DNA from 2 places in the Rahnella sp. RFA10(1/100) genome. Region 2 is predicted to be linked to the other one. Evidence: predicted binding sites of a transcription regulator. Region 2 holds the regulator's gene; the other holds the start of a gene.

Region 1 (3,418 bases), on a different contig from region 2:
TTCGGGAAGTGATCGCTTTTTAAATTGTGCGAAGGCGCATGGTATCCGGTATGGATATTCCATGTCTTTACCGATAAATGACCAGTATATAGGCGTGCTCAGTGTGGCACGAAAAGAAGATATATTTGTTTCGCAAAAGGAATCCATGAATATTATTGGAATGATTACAGTGTATTTGCACAAACTTAATAATCAATTTTTAATGGATTTTAATAATAAACTTATTGATAAGATAGGTGATTTAACGCCGCCAGCAATACTGACTTCAAGAGAACGTGAATGTTTGGTCTGGCTTGCGGAAGGGAAAACCAGTTGGGAAATAAGCCGGATTCTGTCAATTTCAGAAAGAACAGCAGTATTTCACATTAACAATTGCATGACCAAACTTGGGGCTAAAAATAGAGTGCAGGTGATAATGAAAGCCATGAGAGCCAATATTATTAAATAAAACGGGCCTGTCACTGGCAGGCCACATTTTGCCTTCGTGTCAGATGACTGGCCCCGTCTTACCTACTTTTTCACAATACCCGCAATATCATTGGTGTTCATCAGGTGATAATCGCCGTTCATGTCGGTATAGCTGGTCATACCGGTATCGCGGTCACGATCCGGTTCACCGTGGGCGAAAAACTGGTCGCCGGATTTCGTATTAATCACATAATCGCTGGCACAGCCGGTTAATGCCAGGGCCAGAACCCCGGCCGTCAGGCAGAATAATTTCTTCATTGTTCAGCAGGTTCCTGTTGCAATCATTTGCCGGCATTACAAAACAAACTGCCGTAAGAAGCAAAGAATAAAAATGTCACTAAGCGTAATAGTGCGTGCAAAACCGCGATTGTGCACCAGCACGGTGCGATGTGATCCCGTCGTTGTTTCTGTGACTTGTTCGTAACGCTCTTGCGCCGCTATCTATACTCACATAACCCGTAACATTCTCAAAGGTTCTGTAACACTGGCAGATATTTTGCTTATGTCTCTTACCTTTGATGTTTTCACCCCTGGTGATAAGCGGGGAATCCTCAGTCTCAAGATTAAGCATTAAATTTCACATTTTCAGATGACGACTTCGTGTTGGTGTTTTTGCTACATGCGTTTTCCTTCACCCGTTTTGCATTAACTCAGTCCTAAGGATCATGATGATGTCGATGAAATTTATTAAAAGTCCTCTTTCTTTGTTGCTGGCAGGCTGTCTGGTCACGGCGTTTTCTGCGCGTGCGGATATCGTGATTGGCGTCGCCGGCCCGTTCACCGGCCCGAATGCCACCTATGGCGATCAGTACTGGCATGGTGCCACACAGGCCGCTGATGACATTAATGCCGCAGGCGGAATTAACGGCGAGAAAATCAAACTAGTGCAGGGTGATGATGCCTGCGAACCGAAACAGGCCGTTGCGGTGGCGAACCGTCTTGTTGATCAGGATAAAGTGCAGGCGGTTGTCGGGCATTTTTGCTCATCTTCTACCATGCCAGCGTCCGAGGTTTATAACGATGCCGGAATTATCGCCATCACACCGGGTTCAACCAACCCGCAAATCACCGAACGTGGCATGAGCGATATGTTCCGCATGTGTGGACGTGACGACCAGCAGGGGCAGGTTGCCAGCGATTACATCATTGACAAGCTGAAAGCCAAAAAAGTGGTCATTATCCATGATAAAGATACCTACGGGCAGGGGCTGGCGGATGCCACCAAAGCGGCGCTCAACAAGCGTGGCGTGAAGGAAGTGATGTACGAAGGGCTGTCGCGAGGTGAAAAAGATTTTAACGCGCTGGTCACCAAAATCAGTGCGCAGAAACCGGATGTGGTGTTCTTCGGCGGTTGCCATCCGGAGGCCGGTCCGCTGGTGCGCCAGATGCGTGAGCAGGGCGTGCAGGCCACCTTCTTCTCCGGTGACTGCATCGTGAACGAAGAAATGGTCACCGCCGCAGGTGGCCCGCAATACACCAACGGCATCCTGATGACCTTTGGTAAAGACCCGCGCCTGATCCCGGAAGGTAAAGCGGTCATCGATAAATTCCGTGCCAGCAAGTTTGAGCCGGAAGGTTATACCCTTTATTCCTATGCCTCCGTTCAGGCCATTGCCGCAGCGTTCAAAGCCACCGGCGGCAGCGATTCCGCCAAAGCCAGCCAATGGCTGAAAGCCAACAGCGTGGATACTGTCATGGGCAAAAAAGCCTGGGACAGCAAAGGCGATCTGAAAGTTTCGGATTACGTGGTTTATAAGTGGGATGACAAAGGCAAATATCAGGAAGTGAAAGAATAAAGCACGCTTATTTGCCATTTGAACCCGGGCAGTGCTCAGTGACCTTACGTATTCTATGTACGCGACGGTTCTTGTGCGCTGACCGGGTCCGGACGGCTGTAGCGATAATGTTTTATTCGCTTTAATGAATGCGCCTTAGCCGGGCGCGGTCACAAAAAGAGACTGCGTATTTATGGATTCATTCTTTCTGCAACAGTTATTTAATGGCATCACGCTGGGTGCTGTTTACGGATTGATCGCCATCGGCTACACCATGGTTTACGGTATTATCGGCATGATTAACTTCGCACACGGCGAAGTGTATATGATTTCAGCTTACCTCTGCGCCATTGCGCTGGCACTGCTCTCTTTCTTCGGACTTCACTCTTTTCCGCTACTGATCCTGGGCACTCTGGTGTTCACCATCGTGGTCACCGGCGTTTACGGCTGGGCAATTGAGCGCATTGCCTATAAGCCGTTGCGTAATTCGACCCGCCTTGCACCGCTGATTTCTGCTATCGGCATGTCGCTTATCTTACAAAATTACGCCCAGATCAGTCAGGGGCCGCGGCAGCAAGGTATTCCGACCCTGCTGGATGGCGCGTTCCGTTTTCATATCGGCGAAAGTTTTGTCCAGATGACCTACACCAAAATTTTCATCCTGCTGGCATCACTGGTGGGCATGCTGGTTTTATCGTGGATTATCAGCCACACCAGACTCGGGCGGATGTGTCGCGCCGTGCAGCAGGACAGAAAAATGGCTTCGATACTGGGCATTAATACTGACCGTATCATTTCGCTGGTCTTCATGATGGGTGCCGCGATGGCCGGGCTGGCCGGGGTGCTGGTGACCATGAACTACGGCACGTTCGATTTCTATGCCGGATTCATCATCGGCATCAAAGCCTTCACCGCCGCGGTGCTTGGCGGGATCGGCTCATTACCGGGCGCGATGCTCGGCGGGCTGATCCTGGGGATCGCCGAAGCGCAGTTCTCAGGCATGGTGAATTCCGATTATAAAGACGTATTCTCCTTTGGATTGCTGGTGGTGATCCTCATTTTCCGCCCTCAGGGCCTGCTGGGCCGTCCGGTCGTGACGAAAGTGTGAGGAAAATAAAATGATGTCACAAACTGCTGTGAACAGTGGCTTTTCACTGAAACGCTGTCTGCTGGAT
Region 2 (3,418 bases):
GTGTGTCCGGTAAAGAAGTGGTAGAAGGTTACGGTAACCCGGTGACGTTCTATCAGATGCAGGACAACGGTAAGCCGGTAAGAGGCCATGCCCAGAAAGTCCGCTACGAAGTGGAAAATGACCTCGTCACGCTGACCGGCAATGCTTACCTTGAGCAACTGGACAGCAATGTGAAAGGCGACCGCATTACTTATCTGGTACAGAAACAGCAAATGGAAGCTTTTAGTGATAAGGGTAACCGTGTGACGACCGTTCTGGTCCCTTCGCAGCTGCAACAAAAAACGCCTGCAGCGGGCGGCCAGCCGACCAAAAAGAGTAACTGATATTTTATGGCTAAATTAATCGCAGAGAATCTCGCCAAGGCATACAAAGGCCGTAAGGTCGTTGAAGATGTCAGCCTGATGGTCAACTCGGGTGAAATCGTCGGGTTATTGGGCCCAAATGGTGCGGGTAAAACCACCACCTTTTACATGGTCGTGGGCATTGTCCAGCGCGATGCGGGCCGTATCATCGTTGATGATGAAGACATCAGCCTGCTGCCGCTGCATACCCGCGCCCGTCGCGGTATTGGTTATCTTCCGCAGGAAGCCTCCATATTCCGTCGTCTCAGTGTATTTGATAACCTGATGGCGGTGCTGCAGATCCGTGATGATCTGACCAAAGAACAGCGTAATGACCGCGCGAATGAATTAATGGAAGAGTTCCATATTTCTCATTTGCGCGATAACCTCGGTCAGTCACTGTCCGGTGGTGAACGACGTCGTGTGGAAATTGCCCGTGCGCTGGCAGCAAACCCTAAATTCATCCTGCTGGATGAACCGTTCGCCGGGGTTGACCCGATTTCCGTTATCGACATTAAAAAAATCATTGAGCATTTACGTGACAGCGGCCTCGGCGTACTGATCACTGACCATAACGTGCGCGAAACACTCGACGTTTGTGAACGCGCGTATATTGTCAGTCAGGGGAAATTGATTGCCCACGGCACGCCAGCCGACATTCTTGCTGATGAACAAGTTAAACGTGTTTATCTTGGTGAAGAATTCCGTCTGTGATCTGTGCCGCCGGAACCGTGCCTGTTTCCACCTACACTGAAACAGGCCGTCTCTGACAGAAGTGTTGCCGTTTTCACTCATCAACGGAATTAAGCCAAGATATGAAGCAAGGTTTGCAACTCAGACTCAGCCAACAACTGGCTATGACTCCCCAGTTACAACAGGCCATCCGCTTGTTGCAACTGTCCACGCTTGAGCTCCAGCAGGAGATCCAACTCGCGCTGGAGAGCAACCCTCTGTTGGAACAAACTGACCTTCATGAAGAAATCGACTCGGTAGAAGCCACCGACAGCGAGGGGTTAGACACCCGTGAGGCGCTCGAGCAAAAAGATATGCCGGAAGAATTGCCGCTCGACGCGACCTGGGATGAGATTTACACCGCAGGCACGCCGTCCGGTACCGGTAATGATTACAGCGACGACGAGCTGCCCATTTATCAGGGTGAAACCACCCAGACCCTTCAGGATTACCTGATGTGGCAGGTTGAGCTGACACCGTTTTCTGATACTGATGCCGCGATTGCCACATCAATTGTCGATGCGGTGGATGACACCGGTTACCTGACCGTCTCCCTTGAAGACATCCTCGAAAGCGTCGGTGATGAAAACATCACGATGGACGAAGTTGAGGCCGTGCTTAAACGCGTTCAGCGTTTTGATCCGGTGGGGGTGGCAGCACGTGACCTGCGCGATTGTCTGCTGATCCAGCTGTCTCAATATGCCACTGACACGCCTTTCATCACTGAAGCCCGTCTTATCATCAGCGAACATCTCGATTTGCTGGCGAACCATGATTTCCGCGCACTTATGCGATCAACCCGGTTAAAAGAAGATACACTCAAAGGAGCGATGCTTCTGATCCAGTCTCTGGATCCGCGTCCGGGTCAGTCGATCAATACCGGCGAATCCGAATACGTGATCCCGGATGTGCTGGTGCGTAAAGTGTCAGGGGTCTGGACGGTAGAACTCAATTCCGACAGCATTCCGCGTCTGAAGATTAACCAGCAGTACGCCGCGATGGGTAACTCCACACGCAGCGACAGCGACGGGCAATTTATCCGCAGCAATCTGCAGGAAGCCAAGTGGTTAATTAAAAGCCTGGAAAGCCGTAACGACACGCTGTTGAAAGTGACGCGCTGCATCGTTGAGCAGCAGCAGGCGTTCTTTGAACTGGGTGAAGAATTTATGAAACCTATGGTGCTGGCCGATATTGCCAGTGCCGTTGAAATGCACGAATCGACGATTTCACGCGTGACGACACAAAAGTTCCTGCACAGTCCGCGTGGTATTTTCGAACTGAAGTATTTCTTCTCCAGCCATGTCAGTACAGACAGCGGCGGCGAGGCATCGTCAACCGCGATCCGGGCGCTGGTGAAGAAATTAATCGCAGCGGAGAATCCTGTAAAACCGCTCAGTGACAGCAAGTTAGCAACCCTGCTTTCCGATCAGGGAATTATGGTTGCGCGCCGGACTGTCGCCAAATACCGAGAGTCTTTGTCCATCCCGCCCTCAAACCAACGTAAACAGTTAGTTTGACCTCAACAGAGAAGGAAGACATTATGCAGCTCAACATTACCGGACATCACATTGAGATCACGGATCCCCTGAGAGAGTTCATCACGTCGAAACTGGCTAAGCTCGAGCAGTATTTCGACAGGATTAATCAGGTGTATGTGGTGTTGAGCGTGGAAAAGGTGCAGAAAGTAGCGGAAGCCACTTTGCATGTGAACGGAGGCGAATTACATGCCACCTCGGAACATCAGGATATGTACGCAGCGATTGACGGGCTGGTTGATAAACTGGCCCGACAGCTGAATAAACATAAAGACAAACTGAAACAGCACTGACATTCATGTAGCCAACCCTGTGCTACAAACCTTCGGGCATCGGCTTGTGACCTTCGGGAAACGAGCCGATATAGCTTTAAGGGTGAAACAGCGCAAAAGTGAAAGATGACATGATTAACGATACTGCAATGCAATTAACGTCGGTGCTTAATGCCGAATGCACCAAAAGCGGCGTTCATTGCGCCAGCAAAAAACGCGCACTGGAAATCATCAGCGAGCTGGCCGCCAAACAATTAAATTTGTCGCCACAGGTGATTTTCGACGCTATTTTGACCCGCGAACGTATGGGGAGCACCGGGATCGGTGCCGGGATCGCCATCCCGCACGGTAAGCTGGAAGAAGACACTTTACGTGCCGTTGGCGTGTTCATTCAGCTTGAACAGCCGATTGCTTTTGACGCCATCGATAATCAGCCGGTAGATTTGCTTTTTGCCTTGCTGGTACCGGCAGATCAATGTAAAACCCATTTACATACATTATCTTTAGTCGCGAAGAAATTAGCTGATAAAACAGTATG

The links. The regulator sigma-54, encoded in region 2, starts transcription at its own class of promoters, with help from an activator protein. The targets are predictions, from matches to a motif close to GTTGGCACANNTTTCGCTNT.
Region 1: the regulator sigma-54 is predicted to act here: its motif matches at 952-971, upstream of ETV65_RS04055 (branched-chain amino acid ABC transporter substrate-binding protein).

Annotation. Positions count from the first base shown of each region.
Region 1 is NZ_SEWR01000001.1:921,774-925,191, reverse strand. Features, by position in the region: gene ETV65_RS04065 (LuxR C-terminal-related transcriptional regulator) at 1-448, shown strand, start outside; gene ETV65_RS04060 (YgdI/YgdR family lipoprotein) at 511-726, opposite strand; gene ETV65_RS04055 (branched-chain amino acid ABC transporter substrate-binding protein) at 1,140-2,264, shown strand; gene ETV65_RS04050 (branched-chain amino acid ABC transporter permease LivH) at 2,437-3,351, shown strand; gene livM (high-affinity branched-chain amino acid ABC transporter permease LivM) at 3,365-3,418, shown strand, end outside.
Region 2 is NZ_SEWR01000007.1:124,044-127,461, forward strand. Features, by position in the region: gene lptA (lipopolysaccharide ABC transporter substrate-binding protein LptA) at 1-323, shown strand, start outside; gene lptB (LPS export ABC transporter ATP-binding protein) at 330-1,055, shown strand; gene rpoN (RNA polymerase factor sigma-54) at 1,157-2,590, shown strand; gene hpf (ribosome hibernation promoting factor) at 2,614-2,901, shown strand; gene ptsN (PTS IIA-like nitrogen regulatory protein PtsN) at 3,000-3,418, shown strand, end outside.